Regions from separate parts of the Streptomyces sp. NPDC048297 genome, predicted to be linked through region 1. Evidence: riboswitches for the same ligand, from Rfam matches in the RefSeq annotation. Region 1 holds a riboswitch; each other region holds the start of a gene.

Region 1 (10,310 bases):
GACAAGAGCGCGCTGCGCAACATCGAGCAGGCGATCCGCGACTCCGACCTGGGCGTCAACCCCAGCAACGACGGCAGCATCATCCGGGTGACGTTCCCGGAGCTGACCGAGGAGCGCCGCCGCGACTACATCAAGGTCGCCAAGAACAAGGCCGAGGACTCCAAGGTCTCGATCCGCTCCGTGCGCCGCAAGGCCAAGGACGCCCTCGACAAGCTGGTCAAGGACAAGGAGACCGGCGAGGACGAGGTCCGCCGTGCGGAGAAGGAGCTGGACGACACCACCGCGAAGTACGTCGCCCAGGTGGACGAGCTCCTGAAGCACAAGGAAGCGGAGCTGCTCGAAGTCTGATGAGCGACTCTTCCTGGGGGGCACCGCCGTCGGCGGGGCAGGCCGGTTACTGGGGGCCCACCGCCGGTGGGTACGCCCAGGGGGCTGCGCCGGCGGGTCCCGCATACGATGCGCCTGAGGCGCAGCAGACTCGCCCCATGCCCATCGTGCCCGACGGACCCGGGTACGGCGGCGGCCAGGACGAGGACCGGGGGGCCGCTCAGCTGAGCGGTCCCTTGTTCCGGGACGACACGCAGTACGCCCCGCAGCAGGCCTCGCACGCCGCACAGCAGGCCTCGTACGACGTGCACCAGACGTCGTACAACGTGCACCAGGCGTCGTACAACGTGCACCAGGCGTCGTACGAGCCGCACCCGGTGTCGTACGAGTCGCACCAGACGTCCTACGATCCGCAGCAGGCGCACCACGCGTACCACGCACCCCACGCACCCCACGTGCCGCAGTATTCGACGCCGACTCCCGTCCCGGACCCCGCCCAGAGTCCCTCGCAGAATCCGGAGCCCATGCCCGACGCCCCACAGCCGGCGCCCGCGCCGCAGAAGAAGAGCGCGGGCCGTGACCTGAGCGCGGCCATAGGGGTCGGCGTCGGGCTCGGTGTGGTGATCATCGCGTCCCTGTTCGTCGTCAAGGCCGTTTTCGTCGGCGTGGTGGCGGTGGCCGTGGTCGTCGGCCTGTGGGAGCTGACCAGCAGGCTGCAGGAGCGCAAGGGCATCAAGGCGCCGCTGGTGCCGCTCGCGGTGGGCGGTGCGGCGATGGTCGTCGCCGGGTACGTGCGCGGTGCCGAGGGCGCGTGGGTGGCCATGGCGCTGACGTCCCTCGCGGTGCTGGTCTGGCGCATGACGGAACCACCCGAGGGCTACCTCAAGGACGTGACGGCCGGCGTCTTCGCCGCCTTCTACGTGCCGTTCCTGGCCACGTTCGTCGCGATGATGCTCACCGCCGACGACGGCCCCTGGCGGGTCCTGACCTTCCTGCTCCTGACGGTCGTCAGCGACACCGGCGCCTACGCCGTCGGCTGGCGCTTCGGCCGGAAGAAGCTCGCCCCGCGCATCAGCCCCGGCAAGACCCGTGAGGGCCTGCTGGGCGCGGTGCTGTTCGCGATGGTCGCGGGCGCGCTGTGCATGCAGTTCCTCATCGACGACGGCACCTGGTGGCAGGGCCTCCTGCTCGGCCTCGCCGTCGCGGCCAGCGCCACCCTGGGCGACCTCGGCGAATCCATGATCAAGCGCGACCTGGGCATCAAGGACATGGGCACCTTGCTCCCGGGCCACGGCGGCATCATGGACCGCCTGGACTCCCTCCTGCCGACGGCCCCCGTGGTCTGGCTCCTGCTGGTCCTCTTCGTCGGCAGCGGCTGACCCCACGCCGCAGCCCCGCCCCGGCCGACAGGCTTCCCCGGGCCCCGTCCTGCCCCCAGGACGGGGCCCGTCCCGCTCCCTCGGCGGGCGCCGTCCGCGTACGCGAGCGGGGACCCGATCGACGCGAGCGGGGGCACTCAATCGATCTGCGACACTGATAGAGCCATGCCTAAGCCCGGAGAACTCACTTTCGTCGCCCCGCGCGGAGCCAAGAAGCCGCCGCGGCACCTCGCCGACCTCACGCCCGCCGAGCGCAAGGACGCGGTGGCCGAGATCGGGGAGAAGCCGTTCCGCGCCAAGCAGCTCTCGCAGCACTACTTCGCGCGGTACGCGCACGACCCCGAGCAGTGGACCGACATCCCGGCCGGTTCGCGGGACAAGCTGCGCGAGGCGCTGTTTCCCGAGCTGATGTCGGTCGTACGGCATCTGTCGACGGACGAGGGGGAGACCCGTAAGACGCTGTGGCGGCTGTTCGACGGGACCCTCGTCGAGTCGGTGCTCATGCGCTACCCGGACCGGGTCACCATGTGCATCAGCTCGCAGGCCGGCTGCGGGATGAACTGCCCGTTCTGCGCGACCGGTCAGGCGGGTCTGGACCGGAACCTGTCCACCGCCGAGATCGTCCACCAGATCGTGGACGGCATGCGGGCGCTGCGCGACGGTGAGGTCCCCGGCGGGCCCGCGCGGCTGTCCAACATCGTGTTCATGGGGATGGGCGAGCCGCTCGCCAACTACAAGCGGGTCGTCGGCGCCATCCGCGCGCTCACCTACCCCGCCCCGGACGGGCTCGGGCTCTCGCAGCGCGGCATCACGGTCTCGACGGTCGGTCTCGTGCCCGCCATCCACCGGTTCGCCGACGAGGGCTTCAAGTGCCGGCTCGCGATCTCCCTGCACGCGCCGGACGACGAGCTGCGCGACACCCTCGTCCCCGTGAACACGCGGTGGAAGGTGCGCGAGGTCCTGGACGCCGGGTTCGAGTACGTCGAGAAGTCCGGGCGCCGGCTCTCCATCGAGTACGCGCTCATCCGCGACATCAACGACCAGGCCTGGCGCGGTGACCGGCTCGGGCGGCTGCTCAGGGGCAAGCCCGTGCACGTCAACCTCATTCCGCTGAACCCCACTCCCGGCTCCAAGTGGACCGCCTCGCGCCCCGAGGACGAGAAGGCGTTCGTGGAGGCCATCGCCGCCCACGGCGTGCCGGTGACCGTCCGGGACACCCGCGGTCAGGAGATCGACGGGGCCTGTGGTCAGCTCGCGGCCACCGAGCGGTAATCTGGCCGGGTTCGACCAGACACTCACATCTTCATATTCCGACAGGGGAGCGCCACAGCGCTGAGAGTGCGGCAATCGGGCCGCAGACCCTCTGAACCTCGCCCAGGTCATTCTGGGTAGGAAGTTCGGTCATCACTCAAGCTGTCGTGCCCTGCCCGGGTCACCGGGCGGGGCCGCGTTCTTCCTGGCCCACCCAGGAGGACAACCAGTGCAGAACAAGACGTTCGTGGCCGTGGCCGTCGGGCTCGGCCTCGTCACGCTGTCCGCGTGCGGCTCGACGGACACCGCGTCGCCCAAGGACTCCAAGGACTCCAAGACCGTCACCGTCGTCAGCCACGACTCGTGGGCCGTCTCCAAGAACGTGCTGACGGACTTCGAGCGGCAGTCCGGGTACAAGGTCCGCGTCCTCAAGGACGGCGACGCCGGACAGGCCGTCAACAAGGCCGTCCTGACCAAGGACAACCCGCAGGGCGACGTCTTCTTCGGCGTCGACAACACCCTGCTGTCCCGCGCCCTCGACAACGGCCTCTTCCAGCCCTACGAGACCAAGGGCCTGGACACCGTCGACGCCGCCTACCAGCTGGACGCGGGCAAGCACCGCGTCACGCCCGTCGACCACGGAGACATCTGCGTCAACTACGACAAGGCGTACTTCGGCAAGCACAAGCTGACCCCGCCCCAGACCTTCGCCGACCTGGCCGAGCCCGCGTACAAGAACCTCCTCGTCACGGAGAACGCGGCCACCTCCTCGCCCGGCCTCGGCTTCCTGCTCGGCAGCGCCGCGCAGTACGGCGACACGGGCTGGCAGGGCTACTGGAAGAAGCTCAAGGACAACGGCGTCAAGGTCGTCGACGGCTGGGAGCAGGCCTACTACCAGGAGTTCTCCGGCTCCTCCGAGGGCAGGAAGGCCGGCGGCGACCGGCCGCTCGTGGTGTCGTACGCCTCCTCGCCGCCCGCCGAGGTCATCTACGCCAAGAAGCGGCCGAGCACGGCCCCGACCGGCGTGTCGAACGGCACCTGCTTCCGGCAGGTCGAGTTCGCCGGGCTGCTGAGCAACGCGAAGAACACCAAGGGCGGCAAGGCGTTCATCGACTTCCTGGTCTCCAAGGAGTTCCAGGAGGACATGCCGCTGAACATGTTCGTGTACCCGGTGGTCAAGGGCGCGGCCGTCCCCGCCGACTTCACGAAGTACGGGCCGGCCGCCGCGCACCCCGAGACGATGGCCCCCGACAAGATCGCCGCCAACCGCGACCAGTGGGTCAAGGCGTGGACGTCGCTCGTACTGAAGTAGCCGCTCCCACGGAAGCGGCCGTCAGGGACCGGCGCGGGAGCGCGGCGCGGCTGGGGCTCATGGCCCTGCCCGTCGCGTTCTTCGCCGTGTTCTTCGCCTGGCCCGTCGCCGCGATCGTCACGCGCGGGCTGAAGGCGGACGGCACCTGGCGGCTGGGGCGGATCGCGGACGTCGTCACACAGCCCGACATCCGGCACGTGCTGTGGTTCACCACCTGGCAGGCGCTCGCCTCCACCGCGCTCACCCTGCTGCTCGCGCTGCCCGCCGCCCATGTCTTCGCGCGGCTCGACTTCCCGGGCAAGCAGGTGCTGCGGGCCGTGGTCACCGTGCCGTTCGTGCTGCCGACCGTGGTCGTCGGCACCGCCTTCCTGGCCCTGGTCGGACACAACGGGCTGCTGGACGAACTGTGGGGCGTACGGCTGGACACCACGGTGTGGGCGATCCTGCTGGCGCACGTCTTCTTCAACTACGCGGTCGTCGTACGGACGGTGGGCGGCCTGTGGGCACAGCTCGATCCGCGCCAGGAGGACGCCGCCCGCATGCTCGGCGCCTCACCGCTCGGCGCCTGGCGCAAGGTCACCCTGCCCGCCCTCGCCCCGGCCGTGGGCGCTGCCGCGCTGATGGTGTTCCTGTTCACCTTCACCTCCTTCGGGGTCGTCCAGATCCTCGGCGGGCCCACCTTCTCCACCCTCGAAGTGGAGATCTACCGGCAGACCTCCGAGCTGTTCGACCTCGCCACGGCAGCGGTCCTCACGCTCGTCCAGTTCGTCGCGGTCGGCGCGATCCTCGCCGTGCACGCGTGGACGGTACGGCGGAGGGAGAGCGCGCTGCGTCTGGTGGACGCCTCCGTCACCGCCCGCCGGCCGCGCGGCGCCGGGCAGTGGACGCTGCTCGCCGGGGTCCTCGTCACGATCGCCCTGCTGCTGGTGCTGCCGCTCGCCGTGCTCGTGCGGCGCTCCCTCGACGCGCCCGGCCTCGGCTACTACCGGGCGCTCACCGACTCCGACGGCGGCACCTTCCTGGTGGCGCCGCTGCACGCCGTGTGGACCTCCCTCGAATACGCCGCCACCGCCACCGCCATCGCCGTCCTGGTCGGAGGCCTGGCCGCCGCCGCGCTGGCCCGCCGGGACGCGGGACGCCTGGTGCGCGGCTTCGACGCGCTGCTGATGCTGCCGCTCGGCGTCTCCGCCGTGACCGTCGGCTTCGGCTTCCTGATCGCGCTGGACAAGCCGCCGCTGGACCTCAGGCAGTCCTGGATCCTCGTCCCGCTCGCGCAGGCTCTGGTGGGCGCCCCCTTCGTCGTACGCACCATGCTGCCCGTGCTGCGCGCGGTGGACGAACGGCTGCGGGAGGCGGCGGCCGTGCTCGGGGCCTCGCCCTGGCGGGTGTGGCGGGAGGTCGATCTGCCGCTGGTGCGGCGGGCGTTGCTGGTCGCGGCCGGATTCGCCTTCGCCGTGTCCCTCGGCGAGTTCGGGGCGACCGTGTTCATCGCCCGGCCCGACAACCCGACGCTCCCGGTGGCCGTCGCCCGGCTGCTGAGCCGTCCCGGAGACCTCAACTACGGCCAGGCGATGGCCCTTTCGACCATTCTGATGGTGGTGTGCGCCGCCGCGCTGCTCGTCCTGGAGCGGCTGCGCACCGACCGGACGGGGGAGTTCTGATGCTGCTGAGCCTTCAGGCCGCGACCGTGCGCTTCGGCGGACGGCCCGTGCTCGACGCGGTCGGCCTGGACGTTGCCGAGCACGAGGTGGTGTGCGTGCTCGGGCCCAGCGGCAGCGGGAAGTCCACGCTGCTCCGGGCGGTGGCCGGCCTCCAACAGCTGGACTCGGGGCGGGTGTTGCTCGACGGCCGCGACCAGGCGGGCGTGCCCGCGCACCGGCGCGGTGTCGGGCTGATGTTCCAGGACCACCAGCTCTTCCCGCAGCGGGACGTCGGCGGCAACGTGGCGTTCGGGCTGCGGACGCACGGGGTGCCGAAGGGCGAACGGGACGCCGAGGCACGGAAGTTGCTGGAACTGGTCGGGCTGCCCGGTGCCGCCGGGCGGGCCGTCGCCGCGCTGTCCGGCGGCGAGCAGCAGCGGGTGGCCCTCGCGCGGGCGCTGGCGCCCCGGCCCCGGCTGCTGATGCTGGACGAGCCCCTCGGCCAACTGGACCGCTCGCTGCGGGAGCGGCTGGTCGTCGAACTGCGGGAACTGTTCGGCAGGTTGGGGACGACGGTACTCGCCGTGACCCACGACCAGGGCGAGGCCTTCGCGCTGGCCGACCGGGTGGTGGTGATGCGGGACGGCCTGATCGCCCAGTCCGGGACGCCGCTGGAGGTCTGGCAGCAGCCCGCGAACGAGTTCGTGGCCCGCTTCCTCGGCTTCGACAACGTGGTCCCGGCGAGCGTCGGCGACGCGGCGGCGGACACCCCGTGGGGCAAGCTGCCTGTGCCCGACGGCTCGCCCCGGGGCGAGCGGTCGCTGCTGGTCCGGCCCGCCGGCGTACGGCTCGTGGCCGCCGCGGAGGGCCTGCCCTGCACGGTTGCCGCCCGCACCTTCCGGGGCACCCATGTCGCCGTCCGCCTGCGGCCCCGGGGCGGCGGTCCGTCCCTGGAAGCGGCCTGCACGCTCCGGGACGCGCCGGAGGTCGCGGCCGAGGTGGGCGTCGTGTTCGACGCGGCCGAAATCGTCGTGCTCGGATGATCGTCGTGACCCTAGGGTGAGCACATGACCTTGCTCACGCACGACCGCTACTGCGCGGAAATCGACCGCCAGGTAGGCCAGTTGAGGGACATCGTGACCTCCGGCACGGACCTTGCCGCCACCGTGCCGACCTGCCCGGACTGGTCCCTGGAGAAGCTCGTACGGCACACCGGCGGTGCCCTGCGCTGGGTGACCGCGATCGTGGAGAACCGGGCGCAGGAGAACGTCCCGCACGAGCAGGTGCCGGGCGGCGGCGGACCGCGGGAGCGGGGCGACGCGAAGGCCCTGGACGCGTGGCTGGCACAGACCGGGGAACGGGTCGTCGCCGCGCTGCGCGAGGCCGGCCCCGACACCGAGGTGTGGTCCTGGTCGGCGAACCACGACACCGCCTTCTGGGCCCGGCGCATGACGCACGAGATCACCGTGCACCGCGCCGACGCAGCGCTCACGGCCGGCGTGCCCTACGAGGTGGCGCCCGAGATCGCCGCCGACACGGTGGACGAATGGCTCGAACTCATGGAGTGGGCCCAGCGCACCGGCGCCCTTGCGCAGGCGAAGGAGTTGCGGGGCCCCGGCCGCACCATCCATCTGCACCCCACCGACGCCGCCCCGGAGCTGAACGCCGAGTGGATCATCGAGCTGGGGGAGGAGGGCTTCGGCTGGCGCCGCGGCCACGAGAAGGCCACCGTCGCCCTGCGCGGCCCGCTCACCTCTGTCCTGCTCGCCTTCTACCGGCGGCTGCCGCCGGAGGCCCCCGGCCTCGACGTGCTGGGCGAGCGCGAGGTGCTGGACTTCTGGCTGGAGCGCTCCAGCTTCGGCTGACCACGACCGGGGGCGGTCTCCGCCCCCCACGCGCATGGGCACGGCTGCGGCACGGCCCCTGTGGCCCCGGCTGCGGCCCGCCCCTCCGCGGACATGGCTGCGGCCCGTCCCCCGGGGATACGGGGACGGGCCGCAGCGTTTGAACGAGCGGTGTGGCGAAGTGCGGCGTCAGCCGCGGTTGTTCGCCCCGCGGCGGCGCATGCCGAAGAAGACCGCGCCACCGCCGACGACGACCAGCACACCGGCGACGCCGGCGATCAGGCCGGTGTTGGAGTTCGCACCGGTCTCGGCGAGGTTCGAGTCACCGGTCGCCGGGGACGGCGCGTTGCCGCCGGGGGTGGCGGCCGGGGCGGGGGTGCTCTCGGACGCCGACGGGGTCGGGGCCGAGGACTCCTCGGCCGGAGGCGCAGTGGACTCCGACGGGGACGCGGACGGGGTTGCGGGCGGGGTCGACTCGTCCTTCGAGCAGCCCTCGGCCGGGGTGGTCAGAGGCGAGCCGATGATGTCCTCGTCAATGTGGACCCGGTCGGTGTCGACCTTGACGTGGACGCGGTAGGTCGCGTTCGGCTTCCAGTCCTCGTTGAAGGTGACAGCCGTCCCCTCGCGCGAGCCCTTGACCTCCTGCGGCTGGCCGACCGGAGTCTCGACACCGGCAGGGCTCTTCAGGAACACGGTGATGGTGGCCGGGGTGCCGGAGCCGTCCTTGTCGGTGACGACGATGCTGCCCTTGCCGCCCTCGCACTTGGCTTCGGCGGAGAACTCACTGATGTTGCATGCGAGCGCCTGGCCGGCGACCCCGAGGGCCAGCGCGGCGGAAGCGGAGGCAACACCGAGAATGCGCACGGAACGACGTGCGCCACGACGAGATATGGACAACGCTTGTCCTTTACAGAGTGCATAACTGCGGGGGGTTGTGGGCGAGTTGGGGCGCCGGACGAGACGCGGGGCCCCAACTTCCCCAAGAGGCTCACAGGTTTATAAGCGCTCCGTAAGAACTGTCAATGCATATGCCACCAACGGCCGTTGACTTTACGGTTTTGTTAGCCGCCGGGACGTTTGGGGCTCAGCCCTGGGCCTGCACCGCGGCCGGATCCATCCACATGACCTCCCAGGTGTGGCCGTCGAGGTCGTCGAAGGAGCGACCGTACATGAAGCCGTGGTCCTGGGGCTCGCTGTGCACGGTGCCGCCGGCCGCGAGGGCCTTGTCCACCAGCTCGTCCACCTTCTCGCGGCTCTCGGCGCTCAGACACAGGAGCACCTCGCTCGCCTTGGTCGAGTCGACCAGCTCCTTCTGCGTGAACTGGGACCAGTGCTGCTTGGTCATGAGCATCGCGACGATGGTGTCGCTGATCTGGACACACGCACAGTCGTCGTTGCTGAACTGGGGGTTGATCGTGTAGCCCAGCTCGGTGAAGAACCTCTTCGTGGCGGCGACGTCGTCGGTGAGCAGGTTGACGAAGATCATCTGCTGGTACATCGGGGCTCTCCCTGTGGTCCGTGCGTTTGTCGTCGTACGGCTCTTCAGACTCCGGGCCGTCGCGAGAATCATCGGCGGTCCGGAAATTTTTTCGGACAACTTCAGCGCGCGAGCACGGCCAGGTTCGCGATCACCAGCGTGAGTGGGACGAACAGGGCGAGCAGGGCGCCCGCGCGCAGGGCGGCGGCGCTGCGCAGCATCGTGGCCGGGGCGCCGAGGCGCAGCAGGGCGGCGATGGTGTCGGCGCGGGACTGGCGGGCCTCGACGGCGGCGGTCAGCAGGGTCGCCAGCGTGCAGCCGGAGACCACCAGCAGGCCGAGCGTGCTCAGCGGGCCGAAGGAGGGGCTGAAGCCGTCGTACCGGGCGGTCATGGCGAAGGCGGCGGAGGCCACCGCGCAGATCACGCCCAGCGGGCGCCCGATGCGGGTCGCCTCCGCCATCAGCACCCGGCCCGCCAGCAGCCTGAGCGCACCCGGCGCCGCCGACTGCAGGAGCCTCCCGCACAGGTAGGTGAGCCCCGGCGCGGCCAGGACCAGTCCGAAGGCGGTGACGATCCAGCCGGCCAGCACCGCGACCGCCTCGACGGGCAGGTCGGTGAGCGTCGGCGTCGGCGTCGAGCGGCCGGCGTAGGCCTGCACGGCGAGCCCGGCGGCGAGCAGGGCGATGCCCCAGGGGAGCCCCGCCGGCACCTCGCGCGGCGGCGCGGGGGCGGGGAGCACGCCGGACCAGTCAACGGGGACGGCGGCCTCCGGGGCGCCGGTGCCGGGGATCTCCGTGACGCCGGTGCCGGTGCCGGGGACCTCTGTGGTGCCGGTGCCGGTGCCAAGGGCCTCCGGGCCGGCGTCGCCGTCCTGCACCGCGGATGCCGGCTCACTGCCGCCTCTGGCCCCGGCCCCGGCTCCGGCTCGGGCCCCGGCCCCGCCTCTGGCCCCGGCTCCGTCTCCGGCCCCGGTTCCGGCCTCGGCGTTCGTCCCGGACCCGCCCGGCTTCTGCCGTACCGCGGTGTACCACCGCGCGCCGAACCTGCCGTACGCCCCGAACGTGTCCCGTCCCGTCGTA
Region 2 (10,310 bases), on a different contig from region 1:
GCTGGCGCGCGCGGTGTACGAGCGGTGTCTGAAGCGGCGGGTCGAGTTCGTCTTCGACGCGGAGGTCGGGCGTGTCCTGGACAAGGACGGGCGGGCCACGGGCGTGGAGTTGCGGGACGGCACGGTGGCCGAGGCCGACCATGTCGTGGCGGACGTGCACCCGGCGCAGTTGAAACTGTTGACGGGGCGTCAGCTGGACAAGAATGGGGATGTCCAGGCCGATCCGTACCCGACCGGTCCGGGGCGGTTGGCCCTGCTGCTGGCCCTGCGCGGGGGGCGCGAGGCCGGTGCCGCGCATCGCACGGTCGTGCACGCGCCGGACCCCGATTCCGAGCTGGACTTCCTGGCCTCGGCGGACGAGGGCCGGCCGCCGGCGCCCACGGTGACCGTGCTGCGCCCGGACGACCCCGCGCTCGCACCGGAGGGCGGGCACGAGTCCGTGGTGGTGTCCGCGATGGTGCCGAGCACCGTCGACTGGGAGGACGAGGCCGTGCTCCGGCAGTACACGGACCATCTCCTCGACGCCGCCCAGGAGGCGATACCGGGCCTGCGGGACCGCGTCCTGTGGCAGGAGACGCGCACACCGGACGACGCCGAGAACGAGACGGACGCCTTCCTCGGCACGGTGCCGGCCCCCTCGCTCGCCGCCGGCCGGGGCCGTTTCCTGCACCCGGCGAACACCACGCGGTTGCCCGGTCTGTACCGGGTGGGCGGCTGGTCCCACCCGGGCGGCGGCCTCCCCCACGCCGGTATGTCGGGCGCGCTGGTGGCCGGACTGATCGTGGAGGGGCCGGAGTTCCGCGGCTCTCAGTGAGCGGGCGGGGGCGGGCTCAGTAGCGGTAGTGCTCGTCGTAGCCGGCGCCGGGCTGCTGCGGCGTGTGGCCCTGGTGCGGGTACGGCTGCTCCTGCGGGAGTTCGCCGCCGTAGTTCTCGTCGGTGCGCTGCTGCGGGACCCAGACCCCGCCGGCCGGGGTCTCGCCGTAGCCGCCGGTGCCGTACGCGTCCTGCCCGTAGCCCTGTTGACCCTGTTGGCCTTGTTGGCTCTGTTGGCCCTGCTGCTGGCCGTACTGCTGCTGGCCGCCGTAGCCGTTGTCGTACGAGGTGTCGCCGTAGGACTGGGCGCCGATGTACGGGTCGGAGTAGTTGGCGTAGCTCTGCTGGGCGCCGGTGTCGTAGCCGTAGCCCTGCTGATCGTAGCCCGAGTAGTCGTAGGCGTAGGCCTGGCCGGCGCCTTGAGGCTGTGCGGCGCCGGTGGGGGCCGGATGGTCGCCGTAGACGCCGTAGGAGCCGGTGTCGTCGGGCATGGGCTGGGGTTCGTAGACCGTGCTGCTGCGGGCGGGCTCCGGGCCCTGGGCCGGTGTGAACACGTCGTCGCGGTCGTAACCGTCACGGCCGTAGCCGTCGCGGTCGTACGCCCCGTGGCCGTAGCCGCCGTCGTAGGACGATCCGTCGTGGTCGCCGTCGGGGCCGGACTCGTCGCCCTCCGGGTCCGGGCCGTCGAGGTCCGGGTCGTGGCGGTCGGCCTTGCCGCGGCGGCGCCTGGGGGGCTCGCCGGTGTCGTCGTCGGGACGCTTGACCGCCCAGCCCGCCGCGAAGCCGCGGCGGAAGGACAGCGTGACGTAGGTCTGGCCGATCGCGAACGCGATCGCGCCCACGCCGATGACGATCACGGATGGAATCAGCACGCCGACCACGACGCCCAGGAAACCGCCGAACGCCAGCAGCCGCCAGCGCAGCCGCGCCTTGTACTGCAGCAGCACCTCGCCCAGCAACCACAGTGCGACGATGCCGAACGCGATGTAGAGGACCGCCCAGCCCATGTACGCCCCTCTCCCAGTGACCGCTACGCAGTGTGTCGTATCGCGGTGCGGCCGGTCTAGGCCTGCGGAGGGTGGTGCAGGCCCAGGTTCTCGTAGATTTCCAGGGTCGCCGTGGAGTTGTTGAGCGTGATGAAGTGCAGTCCGGGCACTCCCTCGGACAGCAACCGCGCACAGAACTCCGTGGCGAACTCGATACCGATGGAGCGTACCGCCGCCGGGTCGTGCTTGGCTGTGAGGATCCGCTCTTTCAGGGCGGCCGGGAATACCGCATTGCTGAGTTTGGGCAGTCTTTCCAGCATTTTCACGCTGGTGACAGGCAGTACCTCGGGAATGACCGGGGTCGAGCAGCCCGCCGCCTCCACCCGGTCGCGCAGCCTCAGGTACGACTCCGGCTGGAAGAACATCTGCGTGATGGCGTAGTCGGCGCCCGCGCGGCACTTGTCCACGAAGTGGGCGACGTCGGTGTCCCAGTCCGCGGAGCGCGGGTGCATCTCCGGGAAGGCGGCGACGCCGACGCAGAAGTCGCCCGACTCCTTGATGAGGCGGACCAGTTCGGCCGCGTAGGTGAGACCGCGGGGGTGCGGGACCCAGTCGCCCATCGGGTCGCCGGGCGGGTCGCCGCGCACGGCGAGCATGTTGCGGATACCGGCGTCCGCATACTGGCCGATGATGTTCCGCAGTTCGGCGATGGAGTGGTCGACGGCGGTCAGGTGGGCGACCGGAGTGAGCGTCGTGTCGACGACGATCTGCTGGGTCTCCTTGACCGTGGTGGCACGCGTGGAACCGCCGGCGCCGTAGGTGACGGACACGAAGTCGGGGGCCACGGCCTCGACGCGGCGCAGCGCGTTCCACAGGTTCCGCTCGCCCTGGGACGTCTTCGGCGCGTAGAACTCGAACGAGTACGTCTTCTTGCCGGTGGCGAGGATGTCACGCACGGTGCGTGCGCGATCGGTCCGGGTGGATGCGGTTCCTAGGGCCATACCCGCAGGTTAGCCAGGGGTGGGCGGTCTCCCAACCGGGCATCGGCGATTTGACCGAATTGCCGGTTTACTGTCCACTCCTTGGACAAAAACGTGGACATGGTGGGTGGTGCCGAGGCCCTGGGCAGCCCCGGCGGCCTTCAGTTCCGCCCGTCCTGCCCGTCCTGTCGCAGTCGCTTGGTGAACTCCGCCGCCGCGGCTCCCGGGTCGTCCGCCTCGGTGATCGCGCGGACCACGACCACCCGGCGGGCGCCCGCGTCCAGCACCTCGTCGAGGTTGCCCAGGTCGATGCCGCCGATGGCGAACCAGGGGCGCTCGGTGCCCAGCGCGGCGGTGTGGCGGACCAGGTCGAGGCCCGGGGCGTGGCGGCCCGGCTTGGTCGGGGTCGGCCAGCAGGGGCCGGTGCAGAAGTAGTCCACGCCGTCCTGGACGGCCGCCGCGGCGGCCTCGGACTCGGCGTGCGTGGAGCGGCCGATCAGGACGTCGGGGCCGAGGATCGCGCGGGCCGCGGGCACCGGGAGGTCGCCCTGGCCCAGGTGCAGCACGTCGGCGCGGGCCGCGTGGGCGACGTCGGCCCGGTCGTTGACCGCGAGCAGCTTGCCGTGCCGGGCGCAGGCGTCCGCGAAGACCTGGAGGTGCTCCAGTTCCTCGGCGGCCTCCATGCCCTTGTCACGGAGCTGCACGATGTCGACACCGCCGGCCAGGGCCGCGTCCAGGAACTCGGCGAGGTCGCCCTGCCGGCGGCGGGCGTCCGTGCAGAGGTAGAGCCGGGCGTCGGCGAACCTGGTGCGGGCGGTGTCGGACATGCGTGGGTCCCCCCTGGTCGGTGTCCCTGGGTGTGCGAGTGGGTGGCGTACGGGTCGCGTACGGGTGGGTCGCGTACGGGTGGGTGGCGTACGGGCGGGGCCGGTACGCCACCCCGGGTGCGGTTGGTTCAGACGGCGAGCGCCTGGGCGCGGCGCTTCACCTCCGTGCCGCGATTCTCGCTCAGGGCCTGCGCGGGGGTGCCGGGCAGGGTCGGGTCGGGGGTGAAGAGCCACTCGATCATCTCTTCGTCCGTAAAACCGTCGTCCCGCAGGAGGGTCAGGGTCCCGGACAGGCCCTTGACCACCTTGTCCCCGTCGATGAAGGCGGCGGGGACGTGCAGCGCCCGGTTCTCACCTCGGCGTACGGCGATGAGCTGGCCCTCCTTGACCAGCTGCCGCACGCGCGTCACCTCGACATCGAGCTTCTCGGCGATGTCGGGGAGGGTGAGCCAGGCGGGGACGAGAGCATCGATCTTTGCGTCAATCTCGGTCACGGCTCCTAGGGTAGGCGCTCTGCTGGGGTGGGCGCGATGAGAGTGCGGGGAAGTGTCGGGGGGGTGGGTGCGGGTCCGTCGTGGCTGGGCGCGCAGTTCCCCGCGCCCCTGACCTCGTCGGTTGGCCACGGCGCTGTCACGGCTCGGCTCGTGCAGTCACCCCTGCACCCCTGGGCTCGCCCCTCGGCCGCGGCGCCGTCGTGGCCGGGCGCGCAGTTCCCCGCGCCCCTTTGGGGCGTTTCTGCGGGGTGGGTTGTTGGTCAGGTGGTGGTGACGGCGGATTTCAGGGGGAGGGTGGGGTTGGAGAGGGATTGGGGGTTCAGGGGGTGGGCGGATTCGATCAGGCGGCGGCCTTGGGCCAGGTCGCGGGGGCGGCCGACGGCCAGCAGGGCGACCAGGCGGTTGTCGCGGAGCCAGCACACCGACCAGGCGGGGCCCGTCGGGTCGCCGCGCCAGATCATGCGGTCGGCGGCGGCGTGGTGGCCCGCGTACTGGACGAAGCGGCCGAACTGCTCGGACCAGAAGTACGGCACCGGGTCGTAGACCGCGGCGTGCTCGCCCAGGATGTTCGCGGCGACCGTGCGCGGGCCCTGGAGGGCGTTGTCCCAGTGGTGGACCAGCAGCCGGGTGCCGTAGCGGGCCGAGGGGAAGGACGCGCAGTCGCCGACGGCGTACACGTCCCCGGCGGAGGTGCGCAGGTGGTCGTCGGCGACGACCTCGCCGTGCGCGCCCAGCTCGATGCCGGACCCGGCCAGCCAGCCGGTGGCGGGGCGGGCACCGATGCCGACCACGACGGCGTCCGCGGGCAGCCGCGAGCCGTCGTCGAGCACGACCCCGCCGGGCTCGACGCGCTCCACGCGCGCGTGGGTGCGCAGGTCGGTGCCGCTGTCGGCGTACCAGGCGGTCATCGGCGCGGCGACCTCCGCGGGCAGCGCGCCGGCCAGCGGCCGGTCGGCTGCCTCGACGACGGTCACCGCGCAGCCCGCCTCCCGCGCGGCGGTGGCGAACTCAGCGCCGATCCAGCCGGCGCCGACGACCACGATGTCGTGCTGCCGGGCGAGCACGGGCCGCAGCCGCTCGGCGTCGTCCAGGGTGCGCAGCAGGTGCACGCCGGGCACGCCCTCGGTGCCGGGCAGCCGGACGGGTTCCGCGCCGGTGGCGAGGACCAGGACGTCGTACGGGACGGGCCCGGACTCGGTGTCCAGTTCATGGTCGGCGGGGCGCACGCCCAGCGCCTCGCAGCCGAGCCGCAGTTCGATGTCGAGCGAGTCGAAGTCGACGTCGAACGCGGAGCCCTCGGACGTGCCGAGCAGCACGGCCTTGGACAACGGCGGCCGGTCGTAGGGCTGATGGGGTTCGGCGCCGATGAGGGTCACGGTGCCCGTGAAGCCCTGTTCCCGCAGGGCCACGGCGGTCTGCACCCCGGCCATGCCCGCACCGACGACGACCACGCGCCGCTCCTGCCCCGCGCCGCCGCGCGAGGTGCCTTCTTGCGCTGTCTGCTCGCTCACGCGCTCACCATAGACAACTGACAAATCGTCAGTCATCGGGCGTGCTGGGTGACCTGTTCCACAACACTCGTCCCGGCGCCCGGCCGCGACTCCCACCGCCAGCTCTCCTCCAGGCGCACCCGGCCGTCCGCGAGCTCCACGACGGTCGACACGCAGTGCCCGCTGGAGGTGGTGCCGTCGTGCCGCAGCTGCACGTAGCGGAAGTCCAGCCGGTCACCCTCGCGGGTACCGACCAGATGACCGCGCACGACGTCGCCGCCCGCGTACTCGGCCCAGATCTCACCGTCCTTCTCGTGGTAGGCGAAACGGGTGCGAGTACCGACCTGACCTGGGGCTTGGTCCGCCACGGGGGCGAGGGTCAGTCCGTCGAGCGATCGGGCCATGGACAGGGGCTCCCTTACAAGAGCGGCGCACCGCGGGCTAGGCTGGCCACCGTACAAGCACTCGCGGGAGCCCGGACGCACCGGGCTGAGAGGGAGGCTGGGCGGCCTCCGACCGTACGAACCTGATCCGGGTCATGCCGGCGAAGGGAGGGGCTGGACGCCCATGTCGTCACGTACGTCCGACACATCCGACACGTCAGACACGTTCGGCACATCCGATACGTCAGATTCATCCGACACGTTCGACGTCCTCGTCATCGGGGGCGGGATCATCGGCCTGGTCACGGCCTGGCGCGCCGCGCAGCGCGGGCTCGCCACCGCCGTGGTGGACCCCGAGCCCGGCGGCGGTGCCGCGCAGGTCGCGGCGGGGATGCTGGCCGCGGTCACCGAACTGCACTACGGCGAGGAGACGTTGCTCGCCCTGAACCTGGAGTCCGCGCGCCGCTACCCGGACTTCGCGGCCGAGCTGACCGAGGCGACCGGCCACGACCTCGGCTACCGGCGCTGCGGCACCCTGGCCGTCGCGCTCGACGCCGACGACCGCTCCCACCTGCGCGAGCTGCACGCCCTCCAGCAGCGCTCCGGTCTTGACTCGCAGTGGCTGTCCGGGCGGGAGTGCCGGCGCCTGGAGCCGATGCTCGCGCCCTGTGTGCGCGGCGGGCTGCGCGTCGACGGGGACCACCAGATCGACCCGCGGCGGCTGGCCGCGGCCCTGGTGACCGCGTGCGAGCGGGCCGGGGTGGTCTTCCACCGGTCGTGGGCCGGGCGGCTCGACGTCGTCCGGGACCGGGCCACCGGCGTCACCACGACGGACGGCACCGCGCTCACCGCGGGGCAGGTGGTGCTCGCGGGCGGGAGCCTGAGCGGGCGCCTCGCGGGCGTGCCCGGCCATGTGGTGCCCGCGGTGCGGCCGGTGAAGGGGCAGGTGCTGCGGCTGGCCGTGCCGCGCCGGTACGCGCCGTTCCTGAGCCGTACCGTGCGGGCCGTGGTGCGCGGCAGCCAGGTCTACCTGGTGCCCCGGGAGAACGGCGAGCTGGTCGTCGGCGCGACCAGCGAGGAGCTGGGCTGGGACACGACGGTGACGGCGGGCGGGGTGTACGAGCTGCTGCGCGACGCCCACGAGCTGGTGCCCGGCATCACCGAGCTGCCCCTCACCGAGACCCGGGCCGGGCTGCGCCCCGGTTCCCCGGACAACGCGCCGCTGCTCGGCCCGTCCGGCCTGGACGGGCTGGTCCTGGCCACCGGGCACTTCCGCAACGGTGTGCTGCTGACCCCGGTCACCGGGGACGTCATGGCGCACGTCCTGGTCAGCGGTGAACTGCCGCCGGAGGCAAGCCCGTTCACGCCGAAGCGCTTCGGCGCCGCACTCCTGGAGCAGCCCGCATGAACGTCTGCGTCACCATCTCCGTCAACGGGGAGCGCCGCGAGATCGCCCCTGGCACGGCGCTGGACTCCCTCGTGCGGACCCTCACCGCGGCGTCCTCCGGGGTGGCCGCCGCCGTCAACGAGACCGTCGTCCCGCGCGGGCAGTGGTCGGCCACGGCCCTCGCCGAGGGCGACCGTGTCGAAGTCCTCACCGCAGTCCAAGGAGGCTGACCCATGGCCGACGATCCCTTCGTCCTCGGCGGTGTGCCCCTCGGCTCCCGGCTGATCATGGGCACGGGCGGCGCACCGAGCCTGGACGTGCTGGAACGCGCGCTGATCGCCTCCGGCACCGAGCTGACCACGGTGGCGATGCGCCGGGTCGATCCCGGGGTGCACGGCTCCGTGCTGTCGGTGCTCGAGAAGCTGGGCATCAGGGTGCTGCCGAACACGGCGGGCTGTTTCACCGCGGGTGAGGCCGTGCTGACCGCCCGGCTGGCCCGCGAGGCGCTCGGCACGGACCTGGTCAAGCTGGAGGTCATCGCCGACGAGCGGACGCTGCTGCCGGACCCGGTGGAGCTGCTGGACGCGGCGGAGACGCTGGTCGACGACGGTTTCACGGTGCTGCCGTACACCAACGACGACCCGGTGCTCGCGCGAAAGCTCCAGGACGTGGGCTGTGCGGCGGTGATGCCGCTGGGCTCGCCGATCGGGTCCGGGCTCGGCATCCGCAACCCGCACAACTTCCAGTTGATCGTGGAGCACGCGCGCGTGCCGGTGATCCTGGACGCGGGCGCGGGCACGGCGTCCGACGTGGCGCTGGCGATGGAGCTGGGCTGTGCGGGTGTGATGCTCGCCTCCGCGGTGACCCGGGCGCAGGAGCCGGAGCTGATGGCGGCCGGCATGCGGCACGCGGTGGAGGCGGGACGGCTGGCCCGGCGGGCCGGGCGGATCCCGCGCCGGCACTTCGCGGAGGCCTCCTCCCCCACGGAGGGCCTCGCCCGCCTGGACCCCGAGCGGCCCGCGTTCTAGGACGCGCCGCGCCGTCGCGGAACCTCACGGCTCTCGTCGCACCACAGTCACAGCTCCGCTGCAATCCGTCGCCCGAACGGCGCAGCGGGGCGGTCTGTCGGTCGGTCCTCGTAGACTCACCTGCGTGGATACGACCCTTCAGGACCCTCTCGTCGGGCAGGTGCTCGACGGCCGTTATCGCGTCGACGCGCGGATCGCCGTCGGCGGGATGGCCACGGTCTACCGGGCCCTGGACACCCGCCTGGACCGGGTGCTCGCGCTCAAGGTGATGCACCCGGCGCTGGCGGCCGACGGGTCCTTCGTGGAGCGGTTCATCCGGGAGGCCAAGTCGGTCGCCCGGCTCGCCCACCCCAACGTGGTGCAGGTCTTCGACCAGGGCACCTGCGGGTCGTACGTGTACCTGGCGATGGAGTACGTCGCCGGGTGCACCCTGCGGGACGTGCTGCGCGAGCGGGGCGCGCTGCAGCCGCGGGCCGCCCTGGACATCCTGGAGCCGGTGCTGGCCGCGCTCGGCGCCGCGCACCGGGCCGGGTTCGTGCACCGGGACATGAAGCCCGAGAACGTGCTGATAGGGGACGACGGCCGGGTCAAGGTCGCCGACTTCGGTCTGGTCCGGTCCGTGGACACCCAGACCAGCACGACGGGCACGGTGCTCGGGACGGTCTCCTACCTCGCGCCGGAGCAGATCGAGCGGGGCACCGCCGACCCGCGCGTCGACGTGTACGCGTGCGGTGTGGTGCTCTACGAGATGCTGACCGGCGGCAAGCCGCACTCCGGGCAGACCCCCGCGCAGGTGCTCTACAAGCACATACACGAGGACGTGCCGCCGCCCTCGGCGCTGGTGCCGGGGCTGGCGTACGAGCTGGACGAGCTGGTCGCCTCGGCCACCGCGCGTACCCCTGACGTCCGGCCGCAGGACGCGGCGGCGCTGCTCGGCGACGCGCTGCGGGCGCGGGCGGCGCTCACCGCCGCGCAGCTGGACGCGCTGCCGCCGCAGGCGCTGTCCGCGGCGCACGACATCGCCGAGGACCGTACGAGCGTGATCCCGCGCTCGCTGACCGTGCCCCGGCCGCTGCCCGTCAACGAGGACGAGGAGGAGCTGCCGGCCGGCGGCGTGCGGCACACCACCCGGCTGCAGTCCTCTCCCGTCTCCGAGCGGCACACCCGTCAGCGGCCCCGGCGCGGGATGCTGACGCTCGTCGCGGCCGTGCTGCTGGTGTTCGGTGTGGGCACCGGGGTCTGGTACATCAACTCCGGCCAGTTCACGAAGGTCCCGCCGGTGCTGTCCCGGACCGAGGCGCAGGCCAGGGACCGGCTCCACGCGGCGGGTCTGGACGTCGGGCAGGTCAAGCGCGCCTACAGCGACACCGTCGAGCGCGGCACGGTCATCAGCTCCGACCCCGCGTCCGGCGCCCGGATCCGGGACAACGACTCCGTGGCCCTGACCGTCTCGCTCGGCCCCGAGACGGTGAACGTGCCGAGCGTGGCGGGCCAGTCGCTGGCCAAGGCCAGGGCCCGGCTGAAGGCGGACGGTCTGGAGCCGGGCATGGTCACCCGCGCGTTCAGCGAGGACGTGGCGCGGGGTGCCGTGATCGGCACGAGCCCGCAGGCGGGCACCGAGCAGCACGCCGGCGCGGCGATCGCGCTCGTCGTCAGCAAGGGCAGCCCCGTCGACGTGCCGGACGTCACCGGCGAGGACCCGGACAGCGCCCGGCAGGACCTGGAGGACGCCGGGCTGAAGGTGAAGATCGCCACCGCGCAGGTCAACTCCGAGTTCGACAAGGGCACGGTCGCCCTGCAGAACCCGGCCGAGGGCAAGCAGGCGGCCGAGGGCGACACGGTGACGCTGACGCTGTCCAAGGGCCCGGTGATGGTCGAGGTCCCGGACGTGGTCGGGTCGAACGTGGACGACGCGACGAAGC
Region 3 (7,508 bases), on a different contig from region 1:
CCAGCGCGGAGCGAGTCGCGAGCGACGACACGGTTCCGGTCGATGTCCTCCGCGATCCCTGCCGCGATGAGGGCAGCGCCGGGGGTGTGGCCGGAACCGACGTAACGCCAGTGCCGTTCGGTGATCGCATCGGGCAGGTCGGCGTGGCCCACGTGGTGGGCGCGTTCGGCCCGGAGTGCGGCGTAGGTGGTGGAGTAGGCACGGAACTTGGCGAGGATGTGCCCCCGGTAGCCGAGGGTGTGGGTCCAGGCCCGCAGGCGGAGGTGTTGGTACTCAGGGAGGCCGCCCAGGCGCCAGCAGGTGCTCATGCGGGTGCGTACGTGTTCGCTGACGGGTGCCGATTCGATGTCGTGCCTGGTGGCGGGCGGGTGGTCGGTGCCGGCTCCTGTCTCTGTGGCTCCCTTGGTGACGTACTTGGCAACGTACGCAGCCACGGCGTCATCGTCGGGGCCGTCGCCGTCGGCACGCAGGGGACGGGCGTCGAGCTGGGCGCCCCAGCGGAGTTTCAGTTCCCCCACGGCTGCGCTGTAGGGCGTGTGGACCAGGACGCGACGGGCGGACGCGCGCACCACGTGCGGACCAGACTCACTCCGTCGGCGTACAGCTCTACGCACACAAGGCACGAGCCACCGCACGCATGGGTGACGCCCGCCTCGTCCGTGATTCGCTCGATGCCGGCCGCGCGAGGCTGGACCGCCTTCCCAAGCCGGACCACCCCGAACACCACTTCATCATCGACCCCGACAAGTGGGACTTCTACGAGATGGACGCCTACCGTCTCCTCGGAGACGACGAGCGCGCCGCCGCCCACGCCCGCTCAGTGATCCGCATCAGCACCGGCCCCGACGGCACCGAGATCTCCCCCATGCGAGCAGCCGAGGCCCGCCTCACCCTCGGTGTCGCCGCCGCGCGGATGGGCGAGATCGAAGAAGCCATCGGCATGGGCACCAAGGCCCTGGAAGCAGATCGCAAATCCCTCCCGTCCCTGCTTTTAGTCGCCGACGAGCTGGACAAGGAACTCAGGTCCCGGTATCCCCGCGAAGGCGCCACCCGCGATTTCCACGAGCAGGTGACAACCATCAAGCGAGGAACTACCAGGACGGAGCTTCCGTTCTAAACGTTTGCGGGCTACTCCAAGACATGAGAGTAGCCCGCACCAAATAATGCACGGCCGTCGCGCGCTGACGGCCGTGTAGTGGATAGATACGCACGTAGGTCAAATTTATTTAGATGACGCCAAACAGTGACAGGAGAAACTCAAGAATCCGATGCATTAGCGGCGCATAACTGGGGTCTGCCGTAATCCGGATCGACTCATAGAGTGCCAGCAGAACAAGGCTGGCGTGACAGTAGAGGTTCAGAATTTGAAAACGCCGGACGTACGGGCGAACCCGTCGCTCAAGTCGCCGCGCGGCTTGCCAGAAACGCCCCCCACCCGTTCGGATGACATGCAACGCCCTACAGACGAAGCGCCAGACTGAATCCGAGATACCACTGAGGAAAGTCCACAAGGTGGATGTGATCGTTGCGAGTTTTCGTAGCATGGTTGCCTCATTTCTCTGAGTCTCAGGAATTTCTTGATCATGACTACTACCTTCCTAGAGTGAGCGCTCATATGTGAGCGCTGGGCCCGTGCGCATGAACGACACTGGGCCGATATCTACGCGCGTATCTTCCACAGCAAGAGTGCAGCGACTGGTGCCCCGAGTCAAGGGCACACTTACGAAAACGCGCGCCCCCTCGCTGGGGTGGCAGCCTCCGGCGTGCAGGAAATCGAACACGCGTCTAATCAGGTCTTGCGGCCGCTTTTTAATGCCGGCCAAGGTGTCGGGGGTTCAAAACGGAATAAGCGTTGCCCTGGACGACTCCAGCACTTCAGCCACCCTGCGCCGGGAACGACAAAGCGGTCCGTGCTCCGACAGCTTCAGACTGTTCGGTAGCACGGACCGCCGTAGATCGGGCTCAGTCCGCGATCGGCAGGTACACCCGGTTCCCCGCCTCAGCGAACTCCTTCGACTTCTGGAGCATCCCCTCGGCGACCTCCTCCGGCGACGCCCCCTCAGCCGCCGCACCACCAAACCGCTCTGTGATGCTTTGGCTAATTTTCATGCTGCAGAACTTCGGCCCGCACATGGAGCAGAAGTGGGCCGTCTTGGCGGGCTCGGCCGGCAGCGTCTCGTCGTGGAACTCCCGTGCCGTCACCGGGTCGAGGGCGAGGTTGAACTGGTCCTCCCACCGGAACTCGAAGCGGGCGTCCGACAGCGCGTCGTCCCACTCCTGCGCACCGGTGTGCCCCTTGGCGAGGTCGGCTGCGTGGGCGGCGATCTTGTAGGTGATGACGCCGGTCTTGACGTCGTCACGGTTGGGCAGGCCCAGGTGCTCCTTGGGCGTGACGTAGCAGAGCATCGCCGTGCCCCACCAGGCGATCATCGCGGCGCCGATACCGGAGGTGATGTGGTCGTACGCCGGCGCGATGTCCGTGGTCAGCGGGCCGAGCGTATAGAACGGAGCGTCATCGCAGATCTCCTGCTGAAGGTCGATGTTCTCCTTGATCTTGTGCATCGGGACGTGCCCGGGGCCCTCGATCATCGTCTGTACATGGAAACGCCTGGCGATCCGGTTGAGTTCCCCGAGCGTGCGGAGTTCCGCGAACTGCGCCTCGTCGTTGGCGTCCGCGATGGAGCCGGGGCGCAGGCCGTCGCCCAGCGAGTACGTGACGTCGTAGGCGGCGAGGATCTCGCAGAGTTCCTCGAAGTTCTCGTACAGGAACGACTCCTTGTGGTGCGCCAGGCACCACGCCGCCATGATCGAGCCGCCGCGCGAGACGATGCCCGTCTTGCGGTTGGCGGTGAGCGGGACGTACGGCAGGCGCACGCCGGCGTGGACGGTCATGTAGTCCACGCCCTGCTCGGCCTGCTCGATGACGGTGTCCTTGTAGATCTCCCAGCTCAGTTCCTCGGCCCTGCCGTCGACCTTCTCCAGGGCCTGGTAGAGCGGCACCGTGCCGATGGGGACGGGGGAGTTGCGCAGCACCCACTCGCGGGTGGTGTGGATGTTGCGGCCGGTGGAGAGGTCCATGACCGTGTCGGCGCCCCAGCGGGTCGCCCAGGTCATCTTCTCCACCTCCTCCTCGATCGAGGAGGTGACGGCGGAGTTGCCGATGTTGGCGTTGACCTTCACCAGGAACCGCTTGCCGATGATCATCGGCTCGATCTCCGGGTGGTTCACGTTCGCGGGCAGAACCGCGCGGCCCGCCGCGATCTCCTCGCGGACGACCTCGGGCGAAACGTTCTCCCGGACGGCCACGTACTCCATCTCGGGCGTGATCTCGCCCCGGCGCGCGTACGCCAGCTGCGTCACGGCCTGGCCCTCACGCCCCCGGCGCGGCTGGCGCGGGCGTCCCGGGAAGACCGCGTCCAGGTTGCGCAGACCACCGCGCGGTGAGGTGTGCTTGATCCCGTCGTCCTCGGGACGGACGGGACGGCCCGCGTACTCCTCGGTGTCGCCGCGGCCGATGATCCAGTTCTCCCGTAGCGGCGGCAGGCCCCTGCGGACGTCGGTGTCGACGAGTGGATCGGTGTACGGGCCCGATGTGTCGTACAGCGTGACCGACTGCCCGTTGGTGAGGTGCACCTGACGGACCGGCACGCGCAGGTCGGGGCGCGAACCCTCGACATACGCCTTGTGCCAGCCGATGGACTTCCCAGCCTCCGTGTTCGGCGACCCCTCGGTCGCGTTCTGCGTGGAGGCAGGCGTGCGTGCGTCCTTGTTGGTCATGAGACCTACTCCCTACGCCGGCATTACCCGGTAACAGGTTCGGCGGTCGACGCAGCGGTGTCCGTCTGCGGATGTTTCCCGTGAAACCACGTTCCACGTGAAACATCGCGAATACGGAGGTCAGCGCCCTCTCAGCCCGGTGCTCCGAGCTCCCGCGTGTGCAAAGGTGCCTCCACGCTAGCGTCATGTGTGGCGTGATGAACAGTGGGCCTCTGCCGTTCTTGCAATGATCGGGCCGTGACCACGACACATCAGCCCCCGTACCCACCTCCCGGCCCACCCCGCCGGCAAGGTCCCGCACACCCCACCGGACACGGTGGCGGCCCAGGCCCCGGGGACCACCGCGGTGCCGGCGGTGGCCGTGGTTTCGGGGACCAGCATGGTTCCGGGGACCAGCATGGTTCCGGGGACCAGCATGGTTCCGGGGACCAGCATGGTTCCGGCGGTGGTCATGGTTTTGGCGGCGGCGGTCACGGGGCCGGTGGTGGTCACGGCTCGGGGGGCGGCCGGGGTGACGGTTATGGGACCGGCTCCGGAGGGGGCGGAGGCGACGGGCACGGCCGCGGGTCCGGCGACGGCAGGGACGACGGGCACGGTCACGGCTCCGGTGGCGGGCACAGCTCTGGTGGCGGGCACAGCCACTCGCACAGTCACAGTCACGGACCTGCCGCTCCTGTCTCGAAGCACCTGCGCAAGGTCATCGCGGCGATCCTGGTCCCGTTCACCGCGGCCGTCGTGGTGGGCCTCGCGGTGCTCTGGCCCGGTGGAGCCCCGCCGCACCAGCGCAGCGGCGTCGGCTTCGACCGCCAGTCGCAGCAGGCGACCGTCAGCAAAGTGGTCGAGGTGAGCTGCAAGTCGGTCAACGCCCAGGGCCAGGCGCCGCCCAGCGACGCCTCCGCCTCCGCCGCCGAGGGCAACTCGGCGCAGGACAAGGAGAGCGACACCTGCAAGAAGGCGACGATCCGGGTCGACACCGGCAAGGACAAGGGCCGTACCTTCACCGAGATCGTGCAGCCCGACCAGACACGGCAGTTGCACGAGGGCGAGAAGGTCATCGTCGCCTACGAGCCCACGGCGCCGCGGGACCTTCAGTACTCGGTCACCGATGTGGACCGGAAGTTCCCCATGGCCCTGCTCGCCGGGATCTTCGCGGTCGCCGTCGTGGTGGTGGGCCGGCTCCGAGGTCTCATGGCGCTGGTCGCGCTGGCCGTCAGCTTCCTGGTGCTGACCCTCTTCATCCTGCCCGCGATCCTGCAAGGCTCGAATCCACTGCTCGTGGCGGTGGTCGGGGCGAGTGCGATCATGCTCATCGCGCTCTACATGTGCCACGGGTTGTCGGCCCGTACGTCGGTCGCGGTGCTCGGCACGCTGGTCTCGCTCGTGCTGATCGGCATCCTGGGCTCGGAGTTCATCGACTGGGCCGCGCTCACCGGCAACACGGACGACAACACCGGTCTGATCCACGGTCTCTATCCGTCGATCGACATGAGCGGTCTGCTGCTGGCCGGCGTCATCATCGGTTCGCTGGGTGTGCTCGACGACGTGACGGTGACCCAGACCTCGGCGGTGTGGGAACTGCACGAGGCCAACCCGTCGATGGGCTGGCGCGGGCTGTACCGGGCGGGCATCCGGATCGGCCGCGACCACATCGCGTCCGTGGTCAACACCCTGGTCCTCGCCTACGCCGGTGCCGCGCTCCCGCTGCTGCTGCTGTTCTCGATCGCGCAGAGCAGCGTGGGGACCGTGGCCAACAGCGAGCTGGTGGCGGAGGAGATCGTGCGCACGCTGGTGGGCTCGATCGGCCTGGTCGCCTCGGTGCCGGTCACCACCGCCCTCGCCGCCCTCGTGGTCTCGGCCGACCGGCCGTCCCCGGCCTCGGCCCCGGCGGCATCCGCCGGAGTCCCGTCCGTCTCGTCGGCCTCATCCACCTCGTCGACCTCGTCCGCCCCCTCCGCCGCAACGGGCCGGAGTGGCAGGGGCCGACGCCGGAAGCGGTGAAGGGGGTGCGGGGTGCGAGGTGCGGGATGCGAGGTGCGGGATGCGAGGCGCGGGCAGCGGTGAGCGGGGAGCAGTGAGCGGGGTCCGGCAGGGCCCGAACCCCCTTCGCAGAAGCGTTTCTGCGTGAGTTCCCTGGCACAACGGAGCGCTCCGCGCTCCGTTGCCGTAACGCTTCAGCCGGCGCTCTGTTCCTCGGCCAGAATGCGGTCGAGGGCCTCGTCGAGGTGGGCGTCGAAGTCGGCCAGCGCACCCTCCTGGCCGAGTGGCACCAGTTTGTCCGTACGGTCGAGGAAGGCCACGAGCGGCGGCGCCGAGGAGCGGAACAGAGCCTGGTCGCTGCCCACCTGAAGCCTGATCAGCACCTCGCCGAGCATCTCGGAGTCGGCGGGGGCGATGTGCACGTCCCCCTCCCCGCACGGCCGGCCGACCCCGTCGATCATCAGCTCCCGTCCGAAGGCCCAGGTCACCGGGGCGTCGCCGGGCAGATGGAAGGTGAGCCGCACCGCGTAGGGATCACTCGTCTCGTAGCGCAACTCCACCGGGATACGGAAGGAGAGCTCCTCCGAGACGAGAAAGCTCATCATGACCTCTGCCTGTACGGACTCGCGCATCGCCTACCCCGTCTTATGACATCGACTGGCCGGGATCGATCCCTGACCGTGCTCAAATCTTGCTGAACGTATACACCAGATCACAAGGAGTAAGTTTTCAGATACTGATAGAGAGAGCAAGTGAGCCGAGATGGCGCCCGATCTCGACCTGCAACCGCTGGGCGGCGGGTACCAGCCGGTCAGCCTCGTGGAGGGGGAGCGAGATCGCCATCGTGGCCGCCGTGGCGCCGACGGTGATGGGTACGGCCGCGCAGACCGTGCCGAGGGCGTACTCCTGGCGCTCCGCCACCAGTTCCATGCGCCGCGTCCGCGACAGCCTGCGCAGCAGGGCGTCGTCGTCGCGCGCGGTGTAGGGGGTGAGGGGCCGCACGGGATAGCGGGCGAGATGGTCGCGGCGGGCGGCCTCGTCCAGCTGGGACAGCAGGCACTGGCCGATCGCGTGGGCGTGCCCGGTCTCGCGGAAGTCGGCCCACTCCTCGACCGCCGGCGTCTCCCGCGTGTCGGAGACGCACATGACCTCGATCTCGCCGTCCCGGTACATCGCGAAGTACACGGGCACACCGATGGAATCGCGCCAGTGGGCGAGCATGTCGGCCACCGTGCTGCGACGTTTCTGCTCCGCTCCGCTGCTGCCGAGGCGATCGGCCGCGTCGCCGAGGAAGAACAGCCCCTTCTCCCGGCGCAGATAGCCCTCGTGCACGAGAGTGCGCAGCAGGTGGTAGGCCGTGGGCAGGGCGAGCCCGGTCTCGCGGGCGAGCTGCTTGGCGGGGGCGCCGTACGGATGCCCGGCGACGGCCTCCAGCAGGCGCAGTGCGCGCTGGACGGACCCGATGAGGGTCGCGGAGTGCTTGTCGGGGCGGGTCGCGGCGGGCGGGCGCTGGATGGGGGGTACGCAGGACCGCGGTGGGCTGGGGGGTGCGTGGGGCTCTGCCGGGGCGGTGTCAACCGTGGCCAAGGGTCACTCCCGAAGCGAGGGTGGGCGACCCGTGCGGGGAAACACGGGTGGAGGTGTGCCACCCGCAGGGTCCGGGCCCCACGGGGTTCCGGACTCTAACCGTCCGCCACCGCGCTCAGACGGCCTGCCGGTGAAACTTCCCCCGCCCGAGGGAACCGGTGCCTCCT

Evidence for each region. Region 1 has a riboswitch for thiamine pyrophosphate ahead of ACGFYV_RS31730 (thiamine ABC transporter substrate binding subunit). Riboswitches for the same ligand answer to the same signal wherever they lie in the genome.
Region 2: another riboswitch for thiamine pyrophosphate. It lies ahead of thiO (glycine oxidase ThiO); the one in region 1 lies ahead of ACGFYV_RS31730 (thiamine ABC transporter substrate binding subunit).
Region 3: another riboswitch for thiamine pyrophosphate. It lies ahead of thiC (phosphomethylpyrimidine synthase ThiC); the one in region 1 lies ahead of ACGFYV_RS31730 (thiamine ABC transporter substrate binding subunit).

Annotation. Positions count from the first base shown of each region.
Region 1 covers NZ_JBICZA010000038.1:19,318-29,627, forward strand. The annotation lists gene frr (ribosome recycling factor) at 1-348, shown strand, start outside; gene ACGFYV_RS31720 (phosphatidate cytidylyltransferase) at 348-1,706, shown strand; gene rlmN (23S rRNA (adenine(2503)-C(2))-methyltransferase RlmN) at 1,872-2,978, shown strand; TPP riboswitch at 3,012-3,119, shown strand; gene ACGFYV_RS31730 (thiamine ABC transporter substrate binding subunit) at 3,187-4,269, shown strand; gene ACGFYV_RS31735 (ABC transporter permease) at 4,329-5,930, shown strand; gene ACGFYV_RS31740 (ABC transporter ATP-binding protein) at 5,930-6,952, shown strand; gene ACGFYV_RS31745 (maleylpyruvate isomerase family mycothiol-dependent enzyme) at 6,977-7,774, shown strand; gene ACGFYV_RS31750 (LAETG motif-containing sortase-dependent surface protein) at 7,943-8,650, opposite strand; gene ACGFYV_RS31755 (VOC family protein) at 8,838-9,251, opposite strand; gene ACGFYV_RS31760 (hypothetical protein) at 9,353-10,310, opposite strand, start outside.
Region 2 covers NZ_JBICZA010000020.1:1,595-11,904, forward strand. The annotation lists gene ACGFYV_RS22250 (phytoene desaturase family protein) at 1-814, shown strand, start outside; gene ACGFYV_RS22255 (hypothetical protein) at 831-1,820, opposite strand; gene metF (methylenetetrahydrofolate reductase [NAD(P)H]) at 1,877-2,800, opposite strand; gene thiE (thiamine phosphate synthase) at 2,941-3,606, opposite strand; gene ACGFYV_RS22270 (Rv2175c family DNA-binding protein) at 3,735-4,100, opposite strand; gene ACGFYV_RS22275 (NAD(P)/FAD-dependent oxidoreductase) at 4,361-5,611, opposite strand; gene ACGFYV_RS22280 (hypothetical protein) at 5,644-5,994, opposite strand; TPP riboswitch at 6,048-6,160, shown strand; gene thiO (glycine oxidase ThiO) at 6,158-7,381, shown strand; gene thiS (sulfur carrier protein ThiS) at 7,378-7,590, shown strand; gene ACGFYV_RS22295 (thiazole synthase) at 7,594-8,388, shown strand; gene pknB (Stk1 family PASTA domain-containing Ser/Thr kinase) at 8,513-10,310, shown strand, end outside.
Region 3 covers NZ_JBICZA010000008.1:181,641-189,148, forward strand. The annotation lists gene ACGFYV_RS11525 (replication initiator) at 1-572, opposite strand, end outside; gene ACGFYV_RS11530 (hypothetical protein) at 638-1,117, shown strand; gene thiC (phosphomethylpyrimidine synthase ThiC) at 1,963-3,777, opposite strand; TPP riboswitch at 3,770-3,943, opposite strand; gene ACGFYV_RS11540 (YibE/F family protein) at 4,015-5,775, shown strand; gene ACGFYV_RS11545 (SsgA family sporulation/cell division regulator) at 5,949-6,386, opposite strand; gene ACGFYV_RS11550 (IclR family transcriptional regulator) at 6,484-7,341, opposite strand.